Regions from separate parts of the Frankia sp. CeCAU1 genome, predicted to be linked through region 3. Evidence: riboswitches for the same ligand, from Rfam matches in the RefSeq annotation. Region 3 holds a riboswitch; each other region holds the start of a gene.
What was found. Region 3 has a riboswitch for cyclic di-AMP ahead of AC08OO_RS18605 (transglycosylase family protein). Riboswitches for the same ligand answer to the same signal wherever they lie in the genome.
Positions count from the first base shown of each region.

Region 1 (4,417 bases), on a different contig from region 3:
CGGCACGTCGAGGGTGTAGATCGCCGTGCCGGCGACCTGATCCGACGCGCCCGCCATCGTCGGCGGGCGACCCTAAAAGAGCGTAAAGGCCGGGGGTGGATGGTGGCAGGGCCCCCGCATCCCGGGGAACCCCGGGCCTGCCGATCGGCGTGGTCACGCGGCCGCCGCTCATGACCCGCACCTCCGCTCGCGTCGTCACGTCGTCTCCCCGGGTCCGCCTGGGCCGCCTGGGCCGCCGGGCCGGGAGGTGGCGCTCAACGTTCTATGCCGGGCATTCTCCAGGAGTGTCACCGCCGCGGCGGTGACACTGCCAGGTCGGGGAGCACACCCGCCGAACGCCCGCGGCGGCGTGCCGCGCGGCCCGGCCGCCGTGACGAGCGCGGTACCGTAGGCCTCCACTCCGCCGAGCATGGTGAGACTGGCATCGAGATCGTCGATGTTGATCAGGTGGCACCCCGCCTCCGCCATGGGTCACCACCGGTCTTCGGCCCGCGACCACCCGGCGGCGGGTGGAAGAACGATGCGCACCTGACCCTCCTGACGCCGGTGAGGAGCGGCCGGACCACATCAGGTCGGGCCGTGGGCCTGCCGGCCCTCAGGATAGGGCGCCGGATCCCCGGAAACGGCCATGTCGAGGTATGCCCATGGCAGAGCTCCTCCGCCGAGTTCCTGCCGAGCGCGCCCCGACACGCCGGTGTCGTCCGCCGTATACCGTGGTCACATGGTCATTCCCCGGGCGTGTAATGGTCGGTGGTCCTGATGGCCGGCGCCGCTCGCCGGGACAGCGGGATCGCCCGCGGCGGTCAGGGCGGTCGGGCCGCCAAGGCCGGTTCCCACCGCAAGGGGGCCTCCACGGGCAGCGGCGGTCACGGCCGCAAGGCGCTGGAGGGCCGTGGGGCCACTCCGCCCGCGCAGCTGCGCCCCGGCCATCCCGCCCAGCGTCGTGCGGCGGCGGCTGCTGCGGCCCGTTCCGCCTCGGCCGGAGCCGAGCGGAGTCGAGCGGCCGCCGGCCGGCGCGGGGATGGTGGCCGCGCCGTCGCAGCTGCGGCCACCACCGGGCCGAGCGCCGTGGGGGGTTCCGCGGGGGCCGGGCGCCCACGGCGGACCGAGGGCGACGAGCTGGTGGTCGGGCGCAACGCGGTGGTCGAGGCGCTGCGGGCCGGGGTACCGTCGTCGACCCTTTTCATCGCCGGCGGGCTGGACTTCGACGAGCGGCTCGCCGACGCCCGCCGGCTCGCCGGGCGTGCCGGGATCGCCGTGGCCGACGTCGGCCGCACGGATCTCGACCGGATGTGTGGCACCGCTCCGCATCAGGGTCTCGCCCTCGTGGTACCGCCGTTCCGGTATGCCCATCCGGATGATCTCCTCGCCCGCGCGCGCTCGTCTCCTCCGGGTCTGCTGGTGGCGTTGGACGGGGTCACCGATCCTCGCAACCTCGGGGCCGTGGTGCGCTCGGCCGCCGCCTTCGGTGCCCACGGCGTCGTCGTCCCGGAGCGTAGGGCCGCCGGCGTGACCGCCGCGGCCTGGAAGACCTCGGCGGGGGCTGCCGCCCGGCTGCCGGTGGCGCGCGCCACCAACCTCGCCCGCACGCTCGTCTCCTACGCGGCGGGCGGCCAGTTCGTTGTCGGTCTGGCCGCGGACGGTGAAGTGAGCATCGACGAGCTCACGATGGCGACCGACCCCCTCGTCCTGGTGATCGGTTCCGAGGGACGCGGGTTGTCCAGGCTGGTCGAGCAGCGCTGCGACGTGAGGGTCCGGATCCCCATGGCGGGTGCGGTGGAGTCCCTCAACGCGGGGGTGGCCGCCGGGATCACGCTGGCCGAGATCGCCCGCCGCCGTCGGATCGGCTGAGCCGGCCGATCGGTGGGTCCGCCGGGTCTCCGCCGGGCGGGGCCGCGGAAGTTGAGCTGGCCGACGTCGCCGTGACCGGGAAACCGTGACCGGGAAACGTAGCGTGCAGCCCCGTGTCCCGTCCGGGACACGGGGCTGCTGGCCGCGCGCCGATCAGTACCGGCCGGGCGTGGACGGTGAAGGCTGGTGCGGGAAGCCGGGCAGCTCAGATCTTGTGACCCCAGCACGGCTTCGAGGCGTACCAGGGGCTCGTCCCCTGCTGGGCGTACAGGATGCGGGCGCGCTGCCACTGCTCGGCGACGCTGGCGTGCTGCGGCAGACCCTTGCCGCCGACCCCGCGCCAGGTGCTGGGCAGAAACTGGAACAACCCGCCGGCGCCGATGGAGTTGACCGCGCGGGGGTTCCCCCCGGACTCACACGGGATCACCTTGGAGAGGAAGTGGTCGGCGTTCGTCGACGCGCTGGCCGGTTGGGACAGCGCGAGGCCACCGCCGATCGAGGCCGCGAGAGTGGTGGCGGCGATCAAGGCCCGGGAACCGAGCCTGATGCGGTTGAGGCCACGAGCGAGCGAACGAGCGTTGGACATTGAGTTGCCCTTCCCCACGCCTGCGAGGTGAGCTGTCGGGTTCGGGCTGGGAATGCCCGGCCGCGCATCGCGGCTTCACCCCGAGGACGTCTTCTATCGGCGCCCGGAATTGGTTCCCCCGCTCCTGCCAAAGGTTTGATTCTCGTCGAGCGGGGGCAGGATTCGGCGTGCCGCCCGACGCATGCCATCAGGTGACGGCACGGCAACGAACATAGCTGAGAGTGACCCGGGGAAAACAAGAGTACGTGAGGATGCACACAGTGCACCCCACTTACTTGTCCCGATCTTTTTAATGGTGTTTCGCGCCCGCGTGCGCGCCCGATCCTAGAGGTTGTTCAGTGGGCTGAAAATCCCCAGTTCGTGGCTGGGTCGTCACGCTGGCGGTAAACAATACGCGATGCGTGGAGAATCTGTTCCGCCGCGTGGCGATCGAGCCTCCACTACCCGCTGCCGGCAGTCTCCAACCAGGTTCCGAAAAAATCTGTGTCGACGTTCCGGCGGACCCGCACCTATCGCCTGCTTTCCGGACTATACGGCACGAGGGAACCATGTCATATGTCGGATCTACCAGTCCGTGTCGGACACCCGGTCCCGGCGCTGCGCCGTCGGCACGTCGGCACGTCGGCATGCCGCCACGCCGCCCGCGGGGCGGGTGCGTTCGGGCTGGTCAGCGGTTGTAGGACCAGGCCGAGCCGGTACCCCGGTACTGCTCCACCGGGATCGGTGTGGTTCCGGCCCGCATCCGATCCGTGTAGAGCTGACCGTGCAGGTGATCGATCTCGTGAGCGACGAGCCGCGCCAGCCCCTGCCGATAGACGGTGATGTGCCGGTTGCCATCGATATCGGTGTGTTCGACGTGCAGCTCCAGCGGCCGGGGGACGAGGCCACGGACGTCGAAGAAGCTCAGGCAGCCCTCGTACTGCTCGTCGGTCTCCCGGGAGGTCTCGATGACGCTGGGGTTGAGCAGCGTGAGCGTGTCGCCGCCCGCGGTACGCACGATCGCCGCGGCGCGGTTGATGCCGACCTGCGGCGCGGCGATGCCCAGGCCCTTGCCGAAGGTGTGCAGAACGGACACCCGTTCGAGGGCGGAGGACAGTTCGGCGACGACCCGGCGCGCGTCTTCGGCCTCGTTGGGCAGGGCGAAAGGGCGGGCCGGCTGCCGCAGGATCGCCTCACCCTCCTGCACGATGCCGACGGCCGCCATCTGATCGCTGGGACGTGTTCCGGTCTCCGTGGCCGGATCACGTTCCGGCACGGTGGCCCGGAAGTTCCATTCCAGTCGGTAGCGGGCGTGCAGCGGCGGCTCGGTGGTCGACCAGGTGAAGATCCGTCGGTCGCCGGAGTCGGTGCGGGCGATTGCGGTCCGCAACGGGAAGGCATCGGCGGTCATCGACGTCTCCATGCCCCAGACCACGGGATCCAGCTCGGCCGGAAAGTCCAGCCGGACCGAGAGGAAACTCGTCGGTACCCGCACGGCACGCTGGAACCACGGCCCCCACTTCTCCCTGCTCACCTGGTAGCTGTAGTTGATCCATGCCGATTCGCCGGGATAGAGCGGAAATCGTCCTCGGCTGTTCTCGAAGAGCAGCCAGACCTCCTTGAGCGCGTCCCAGTCGGTCTTGACCTGCCAGGCCATCTGCTCGCCGCCACAGTGCGCGCTGAGCTGGAGGTCCTCCCAGCGCAGCGGATCGGATCGGTACAACCGCGCGGAGCGTTCCGGATCTCCCGGGAACCGGTCGACCGATATCCGCATCAGATACCGGGTTACCGGTTCGCTGCCGGCGTTGAGAAGACGTCTTCGCTGGTGGGCGACGTACATGCTGTCGTCGTAGCGGAGTTCGGCCCGGTCCTCCTCGACGACCAGGCCTCCCGGTCCGGGGGGGAGCCGGCCCGGGCCCTCGGCGACGACGGGACCGGGGGCCGGGGCCGGGTCGACGGAGGGGGTCGCGACGTGGGCTACCGGTGTCGGGCCGGATCCGG
Region 1 covers NZ_CDWWXA010000028.1:26,657-31,073, forward strand. The annotation lists gene AC08OO_RS07685 (hypothetical protein) at 196-468, opposite strand; gene rlmB (23S rRNA (guanosine(2251)-2'-O)-methyltransferase RlmB) at 760-1,851, shown strand; gene AC08OO_RS07695 (transglycosylase family protein) at 2,057-2,437, opposite strand; cyclic di-AMP (ydaO/yuaA leader) riboswitch at 2,440-2,615, opposite strand; gene AC08OO_RS07700 (peptide deformylase) at 3,105-4,417, opposite strand, start outside.
Region 1: linked by a shared signal. The riboswitch ahead of AC08OO_RS07695 (transglycosylase family protein) and the one ahead of AC08OO_RS18605 (transglycosylase family protein) in region 3 are both predicted to bind cyclic di-AMP.

Region 2 (4,417 bases), on a different contig from region 3:
ATGGCATCGTCCGGCCAGTCGCCGACGATCCACGGCCGCCCGGAGGCATAGCGCAGCATGCGACGAGCCCCCGGCGGACGCACGACGGGATCACGGTCGGCCAGCACCAGAAACCAGCAGGACGGAATCGGGACCACCGCCACCCCGGCCGCCGTCACGCAAAACGCCGCCAGGAGTAGTCACGCCCCCAGCCCCAGCGGCCGTTCGTCACTGCGGCGAAGCTGCTGGCATCTTCCAGTCGCGGGGGGAGGTAGATAGCCTTCATCGTCTTCTCCTCAGCGGTTTCCGCGCGCCCTCGCTCGGTGGCGTGCGCCCCGGTGAGGTGCACCCCGGTGGCGATACACGGCGGCGCCGCGCGCGTGGCCCGGGCGCCGGCCGGCTGGTCCAGCCCGTATGGTTGAAATTCCCCCGCCGGGTTCACTGGCGGTTCAGCTGACTTCCGGCCCACGGCTCGGCAGGCACGGCCGTGGCATCAGGTGACCCACGAGTCCGGATTCAGTACATGCTGATGGGCACGCCGCAGTTCGACACCGGGCTCGATCCCGAGTTCGGTCACCAGCCGCCGGTAGACCGTCTGGTACTCGGCCAGTGCCTCGGCCCGCCGGCCGGTGTGTTCCAACGCAAGGATCAGCTGGGCCCAGAGACGTTCCCGGGTCGGATGTTCGACCGTGAGCGCCCGCAGGGTCGGCAGCACCCGGTCGTACTCGCCGAGGGCCAGGCGGGCGTCGATCAGGTCCTCGCACACCGCCCAGCGAGCCTCCTCCAGCCGGAGGACCTCCGCGCCCGCGATCTCCGCCGGGAGCTCGTCGAACGCGTCCCCCCGCCACAGCGCGAGGGCGCCTTCGAAAAACCCGGCAGCGCGTTCCGGCGAGCCGGCGCGCACGGCGGCGCGGCCCTGCTCGGCGGCCGATTCGAACCGCTTAGCGTCGATCTCACCGGACGCGACGACCAGGCGGTACTCCCCCGGCCGGCTCTCGATGCGTCCGGGGCCGTTCCCCCCGGCTCCGGACGTGTCCAGGGGCGGCCGGAGGGTGTGCCGCAGCTCCGAGAGATAAGTCTTGATGTTGCCCCCGGCGGAGCGCGGCGGGGCGTCCTGCCAGAGCGCGAGCCGCATCCCGTCCACACTCACCCACTGGCCGGCGTGCAGCAGCAGGGCCAGCAGCAGTATGCGCTTCTTGCGCTGGTCGATGCGGACCTGCTCGCCCGAGGATCGCCGCACCTCCAGCGGCCCCAGGACCGCGAACAGGAGACCGGCCCCGGTCACGGAGGATGCGTTCGGACTCGCCTCAGGTAGGTAGTCGTCGAGCATCGTGGCTCTCATCGATCGGGCCCCCGTTTCGGTTTTCCCGTGCGGGCCGGCTGGTCCCGTGCGGGCCGGTGCCGTCTCCCGGCCCGGTGCCCCGGGCCGGTGCCCCGGGCCGGGTGGCGTCCCCGGGCCGGGTGGCGTCCCCGGGCCGGGTGGCGCCGCCCGGCCGGGGGTCCCCCGCCCGGCCCGGTGCTGGCCCGGTGGCTGAATACCCCCACCTCACCCCGGGTAGTCATCCGGTGCGTGCGGATATCGAGCAGCGCCCTTGGGTGGGTCGGGAATACCGGCCGACGGCAGCGGAGCCCGGTCGGCGGGCCTCGATCAGAGTCAGATCCCGAGCTTCGCCCGCGTCTGCGGTCCGACGATCCCGTCAACCACCAGACCATGCTTCAGCTGGAAGTCCTTGACCATGTGGTTGGTCTGATACCCGAACTTCCCATCCACGCTGATCGGGTAGCCAAGGCTGGCGAGCCTCTTCTGGATCTGGTGGACGTCGAGACGGAACCCGAGGCCGACGGCCAGCGACGGGTAGCGGGCCGCGGGTGCCACCACGGCCGCACGCGCCGGGGCAGCCAGCGAGGAGTAGGAGATGTTCGTTAACCGCACGCCGCGCGAGACGGCGGCCGCCGCCGCCTGTCCCCGGGCCAGGTAGCGGTAGTGCAGGCCGTTGGTGTAGGCGCTCCAGGCGGTGATGCCCTGGCCTTCACAGACCTTCTTCGCCGCCCAGGCGTTGACGGCCGGGTCGTAGAGGTTGCGGTTACCCACCCAGCCGGCGTGGGCCCGCATGTTGATCTGCCACAGGCCGCGCGAGTCCTCGCCATAGGTGGCGTGGGCGTAGGGGTTGCCGCCGGACTCCGCAAGAGCCACCGCGACCCAGGTGGCCAGCGGAACGCCGCGGCAGTCGGGCAGTCCCGCGTTCGCGGCCGCGCTGGCGATCGTCACATCGGGGACCGTGGTGGCGGCCCGGGCCGGGCTCGCGGTGGCGAAAATGCCGGCGCCGGCGCCGATCACACCGACGGCGGCGACAACGGCGCCCCGGGTCCGGGTGGAACGTTTCCGATGCTTTCCCTTGGCCATTTCTTTGACATCTCATTTCGGTGTCGTCGAACACAGACGGGTGATCGAGGGGAGGGATGCCGCTCGAAGGAGGGCGAGCGGAGACGACCGCGCTGGAGAAGGGCAACACCCAGTGCCGGTCTCCCGGTACGCCGAGAGGACGTCCTGGGACGACCGGGGACGACCGATCGACGCGCCCTGGGGATTCCGGGCTCGATGGGCTGAACAGCACGGCAGGCGGCCGTGGTCATTCCGTTCCAGGCCTGACGGGCCCGGTGGACGGCAGGGGTCAGCCGACCACAGACGACGAGGCCGGGTGGCTTTCAGCCGAGCTGGTGGTATGGCGCGTCAGCGCGATCGGCCGGTACGGGCACCGACCGGATGGCACGTTCTCGCGAAGACGTCAGGGCGAGAACGGCGCCCCGTATGGCGGGGACGCACCGCGGGTCGCGCCGAACGGCGTCACGGTCCAGAAGACCGGAGCCGAGCGTTCCTGAAACACAGGCAACGTCGAGTCCTTCCCGTACGCCTGCGAGGTTAGCTGTCGGGTTCGGGCCGGGAAGCCCGGCCGTTTCCGCGGCGTGCGCGTAACGGCTTAACCCCAAGGGCGGCACGCAACGAGCCACCCGGAGGAACGTGGTTCCCCCGCTTCTGCCCAAGATCTCTCGGAGGGAGCTGCGGACCGTGGACAGAACTCGGCGTCGGCCCGGAGCTGTTGATACCCCGCAACCGTAGCGAACTACAGACCGTAGTGACAAGTACGAGTTGTGCCGAATCTGGGCGCATGTTGGTCACGATGCGTGCATAACACTGCGATGCCGCAACTCTCGGACATCAATAGCAGCTACCGGTAGCGACGCAGATCACCCGTCACGACCGGATCTTGGCGATATGACCGGTCCGTCGAGACGGGGACCGGTGGCCACGAGGTCCGGTAGTCACCGGGACCGCCCGGCCGTCCGGCAGCCCCCGGCAAGCCCGGCAAGCCCGGCAAGCGGAAGCCTGGCCCGGGGGTCGGGTGGCGTGCGGACGGGTACGCAAACGCGAACGGCGCCGGCTTCGAGCCTGCGGCTCGAAGCCGGCGCCGTTGGAAAACGGACGATGCGGTACGGGACGGACGACTGACCCGCGGATTCGCGTGATTCGCGCCGGCACCCGCCGAGGAAACACCTGCTGAGCGGTTGGGCCTCCCGCGAAGGCACACCCCCATCGGACCGGCACGCGGGCGCGCCCGGCACCGGGCGAGATCAGTCGACCGAACGGTCCCGCTGCCGTTGCCGTGGGGTCAGCCGCGGGACACGGAGGTTCTCGAGGAACAGCAGGATGTGCGCGCCGACCGCACGCCGGCCGGGGCCGGCGAGCACGCCATGCCCCCCGGGCAGCGACGCCAGCCGGGCCCGGCGCGCGGTCCGCGTCATCATGCGCGCCAGCGCAAGCGGGCTGACCTCGTCGCGCTCGGCATGGAGCAACAGGATCGGCAGGTCGGGAAGCGACCGTGGGATCGGTTGTCCCGGATCCTCGCCCGCGATCTTCCGGTACACCAGCGGCAGGTCGAGCAACACGAGGGCATCCGGCCGGACCGCTGGCGAACCGGCGCCGACCAACGCCCGCAGGGCCCCGCTGTCCGAACCCAGCAGGACGAACGGACCATCGGGGGCACGCGCCTCACCAAGGGCGAGGACGGTGTCTCTCCCGTGGTCGAGAAACGTCACCTGATAGCCGTCGAGCGCGAGCCGGAAAGCTAGGCCCTCGAAATGTTCGGCGGATTCTCCACGACCGGGGAGAAGGACCACACTGGCTCTTCTCGAGTGGGTGGGATCACCACTGGGCCAGTAACGGGTTCCCGGCCCCCCCACATATCCACGGGGGCGCGGACGAAAGTATGATGACGAAGCCAGGGACGACACAACATGCTCCGATCGGAAACCGTCCAGAGATGTACCCGGTACTGACCGGACATCGATACCGAGGCAGCTGGCGTCCACGCAGGCGATGACGATCTACAGACAGCCCTATCGAGCGACCGTGAATCAGGAGAACGCCAGAGGGAACACC
Region 2 covers NZ_CDWWXA010000072.1:17,041-21,457, reverse strand. The annotation lists gene AC08OO_RS13995 (asparagine synthase-related protein) at 1-143, opposite strand, end outside; gene AC08OO_RS13990 (lasso RiPP family leader peptide-containing protein) at 155-265, opposite strand; gene AC08OO_RS13985 (AfsR/SARP family transcriptional regulator) at 473-1,309, opposite strand; gene AC08OO_RS13980 (peptidoglycan-binding protein) at 1,634-2,383, opposite strand; cyclic di-AMP (ydaO/yuaA leader) riboswitch at 2,875-3,043, opposite strand; gene AC08OO_RS13975 (alpha/beta hydrolase) at 3,610-4,155, opposite strand.
Region 2: linked by a shared signal. The riboswitch ahead of AC08OO_RS13980 (peptidoglycan-binding protein) and the one ahead of AC08OO_RS18605 (transglycosylase family protein) in region 3 are both predicted to bind cyclic di-AMP.

Region 3 (4,417 bases):
CGCTGTCGGCCAGGAACATCCGGCAGCGGGTGGCCTCCTCGGCCTCCCCGATGGCCGCGGCCGCCCGACCGAGAGCGGCGAGCGAACGCAGGAACCCGCGGTTGGGTTCGTGTGACCAGGGGATCGGCCCGTTGCCCTTCCAGCCCGAGCGGCGCAGGGCGTCGAGGCCGCGGTGATAGCCCGTGCGGGCGTAGGCATAGGCCTCGACGGGTCGTCCGCCGGTGAGCGCGAGCTCGGCGAGCGCGGCCCAAGGCACGCTGAACGCGGGCAGCCGGGCGGCGACGGCATCCGGCGGATCACCGGCGACCAGCGCATCGGTCGCGGCCGCGTCGGAGGGCAGGAGCGTCGGCGGCGGACCGGAGAGCAGGTTGGGCTTTCCCGAGGTGGACGGCGTCATCATGAGTGCATCCTGCCCGACGACCGGCCGCACACGTCATGGAGGTCACCCCGGACGCGCTTGCCCTGCGCGCACGGTGACCGGTCGGTCAGGCCCTGACGCTGACGTTCCACAGATTCTGGCCGACGACCCCGGGTTGACCGTCGCTCACCCGGGTGAGGTACGAGTACAGCGCGGCGATGCCCTGCGACTGCGGTCCGAACTTGCCGTCGACGGTGAGTACGAAGCCCTTCTGACGCATCCTGTCCTGCCAGACGAAGGCGTCCGGGCGAACGTCGTCGCTCAGGGACGCGTCGAGGACCGTGCCCCTGAACGAGCCGTCCCCCATCTCCCGGCGGGCCCGGTCCAGCGTCATGGGGGGTTCCACCGGGGTGATGGCCTGCTGGATGACGTCACCGGAGCCGCCCGGGACACTGGCCGGGCCGTTGTTGGTCAGGCCCATCTTGACCGAGCAGGACGGCCATGGCTGCCAGCCCCGCTGGTTGTAGAGCTTCGCGGCCGCCTCGTCCTGCGTGGCGGGCGATGCCTGGTACGGGCGGCCGGAGTACCCGAGCCCGTGCCAGGTCTGGTCGTCGAACTGGTAGGCACCGGAGAAGCCGTTGCCGGTGTTGACCGCGTAGTTGCCGCCGGACTCGCATTGGCGGAGCTTGGCGAAGTCGTCGGAGGTGGCCGCGCCCGCCGGAGCCGCGGTGACCGCGAGGCCGCTGCCGACGATGGCCGTGACCGCGCCGGTGGTGCGCAGGATGCGACCGGCGGGCGATGGGGCCTGCGGTGCTCGATGTCTGCCGCCACGACGCCCAGAGGGCATGTCAGTCCAATCCCGTCGCCTGCGGGGTGAGCTGTCGGGTGCGGGCTGGGATGGCCCGGCCGGAGGATCCGACCCCGGGTGGGAACCGCTCTCCACCATGGGCCGGGACGCACCGGCTTTACCCCAAGGACGCCGCTTGCGGCGCCCGAAATGTGGGTCCCCCACTCCTGCCCGCTGCGGTCGATGTTCGTTCCGGCCGCTCGTACGGGGGCAGGACTCGGCGTCCGTCCGGGCGGCCTCGCCGACGAGGCGAGTGAGCGGCACTCTAGCGAGAACCGCTCATGGAGCGCAAACCGGGGTGGTCCGGAGTAACCAGTGAGGATCGCGCGAATCGTGCCACTTCCATACAGGTTCCGCAGGTGGCTCGCTGGTCCTGCTGTTCCTCGTCGGCCCTGCCGGAGGCCGGTCAGGGTGCGGTCCGGGTGATGCTGGTGGTGGGTTGTACGGGCCGGCCCGTACGGGCCGTCAACCGGAGATCGCCCGGAGGCCTGTCGGGCCAGCCCGTCGTCGAGGTGAGATCCCCTGACCGGTGTCGCCGGGGTGGGATGTCCGGTTCCCGCGGCGGTCGTCCCTCCGCCACGGGAGCGGAGCGAATGGATCAGCTGATGGAGTTGATGGAGCTGATGGAGAGGATCAGCGGATCAGCGGAAGGTGGCCCGCCAGGTCGCCGGGCCGACGATGCCGTCGACGGCGAGTCCCTTGGCGGCCTGCAGGGCGCGGGCGACTGCGGCGGAGCGTGGTCCGTAGCGGCCGTCGATCGTGAGCGGATAGCCCAGATGGTTGACGCGGGCCTGCCAGGCCCGCACGTCGTCACGTACCTGCCTGGCCAGTGCGGTCGTCAGGTTACGGGTGAATACAGGAGTGCTCATGGAGATGGGACTGACCGTCAGCTCGCGGCGTTCCGTCGTGCGCGAGGCCTGGCCCGAGGAGCTCGACGAGCCGCCCGCGAGCTGGTCGGCGCCCATCCCGCGGCCACAGGCCGGCCACTGGCCGAAGCCGGACCGCCGGGCGAGCTTGAGTGCGGCCTCGTCCTGGACGGCCGGGGGAGCCTGGTGCGGCAGACCGCCGTAGCCGAGGCTGTGCCAAGTGCTGGCGGAGAACTGGTAAGCGCCGTAGTACGCGTTGCCGGTGTTGGTCGTGTAGTCACCGCCGGACTCGCACTGCCGCAGGCCCGTCCAGGTGGTGGCCGCATCGGCCGGCTGGCTGAGCGCGAAGGTGCCGCCCACCGCCGCCGCGAGTACTGGCGCGACCACGAGGGCCCGGGCCCGGCTGCGGGTACCGGCGCGGCATTGTCGGCCACTGATACGTGCGTCGGACATGTCTTGTGGTCCTTCCCCACGCCTGCGAGGTGAGCTGTCGGATTCGGGCTGGGAACTGCCCGGCCGTGCCAGGGATCCCTGGAGACGGAAGCCGCACCGGAAATACCTTTCCGTGTGGTCGTCGCACATGGCTTCACCCCGAGAGCATCGAATCCTTTCGATACTCGGAGATGGGTCCCCCGTTCCTGCCGCCCGGTTCGAGAAATCGTCGGCCAGGGGCAGGATTCGGCGTGCCGCCCGACGAATGCCCGACGTTGTTGCCGGGCACGGCGAAAACCATAACCACGCCGCCCGGCGAGTCGCCAAGCATTGAATAGGGTGCGTGAAAAAGAGCACACTCGGCGCGCCTGCTTGAGTAGGAACTGGCGGCCTGGTATCGCGCGTGCGCGCCCGCTCATCAACCTGGCGGTACGGCGTGCGGAGGCATTTGTGCTCGGCCGGTCACCCTGTTTGCCGATGGTCGACGATGAGCGGAGAGTCCCACATCAGGCCAGATGTGTGACATGTCGACAAAGGCGTGACGGCCCTGCTACGAGATCGACGCGAGTGATCGTCCTGATACTACACTTCGTCCATTGAAGCCTGTTTTTGTGAGAAAAACAACGGAAATCGGGCGGTAACTTACAGCGTTGTGATTTTTGCACACGGCGGATTCAATCGGACACCTACTGTAAAAAGCGCCTGTCGGGCCACCGCAGTGGGCGAAGGGGTTCCGTGGGGGCGGGGCGGTAGGTGAACGGTTACCGAAGGTCCGGTGCGTGTCCGCTCATTTGGCCGAAACCTGCTGGTTGCCGGCGGGGGCGGCGTTACGCGAGGAGCGGGGTGCCGCGCCCGCTAAACAGTGGTCCCCCAGCCGTCGGAGCGACCGGGGGACCGTGCGGGCCGGCATAGTACGGGAAATCGGCGGGTCGTGCATCGGACCGGGGCGGGTCGGATGTCCGCCGCGTGCCGGTCGTTCCGTCCGCCGGAAATGATGGAGAGGGTCGGACCGAGGGGCCCGGAGAATGTCCTCGGACGAGCGGCGGCGGTTGCTCGGTTGCCTGGTTTCGCGGCCGGCGGCTATCTGTCCGCCTGTCCGCCGGCCGGCGGACAGGCCGGCCGGTATCCGACGAACCGATCCCGCCAGCCGGCGTGCGCTCCTGGGCCGGACTATGCCCGCCCGAGGCTGGTGCCGGCGGAACGGAGGTCCTCACACGCCTGGGCGACGCGGGCCGCCATGCTGCTCTCCGCGAGCTTTCCGTAGGTACGCGGGTCGTACGCCTTCTTCACGCCGACCTCACCGTCCACCTTGAGAACGCCGTCATAGTTTTTGAACACGTGGTCCACGATGGGGCGGGTGAATGCGTACTGGGTGTCCGTGTCCACGTTCATCTTGACCACCCCGTAGTCGAGGGTCTCGCGGATTTCGGTGAGAGCCGACCCGCTACCGCCGTGAAAGACGAGGTTGAACGGCTTCGCGCCGGCTGGCAGCCCGAGCTTCCTGGCGACGTACTCCTGTCCTTCGTGCAGAATCGTCGGGCGTAGCTTGACGTTTCCGGGCTTGTACACACCGTGCACGTTGCCGAAGGTGGCGGCGAGCAGGTAGCGCCCCTTCGCGCCGGTGCCGAGCACCTCGGCCGTCCGCCACATGTCCTCCGGCGTCGTGTAGAGCTTCTCGTCGATCGCGCCGACGACGCCGTCCTCCTCGCCGCCGACGACCCCGATCTCGACCTCGAGAACAATCTTCGCGGCGGCGGCGTCCGCGAGTAGTTCTTCGGCGATCTTGAGGTTCTCCTCGAGGGGGACCGCCGAGCCGTCCCACATGTGCGACTGGAAGAGCGGCTCGCGCCCCTGGGCCACCCGATTCTTCGAGATCGCGATCAAGGGACGGATGTAGGTGTCAAGCTTGTCGGC
Region 3 covers NZ_CDWWXA010000126.1:1,151-5,567, reverse strand. The annotation lists gene AC08OO_RS18615 (DUF3151 domain-containing protein) at 1-400, opposite strand, end outside; gene AC08OO_RS18610 (transglycosylase family protein) at 486-1,205, opposite strand; gene AC08OO_RS18605 (transglycosylase family protein) at 1,847-2,524, opposite strand; cyclic di-AMP (ydaO/yuaA leader) riboswitch at 2,543-2,755, opposite strand; gene fbaA (class II fructose-bisphosphate aldolase) at 3,674-4,417, opposite strand, start outside.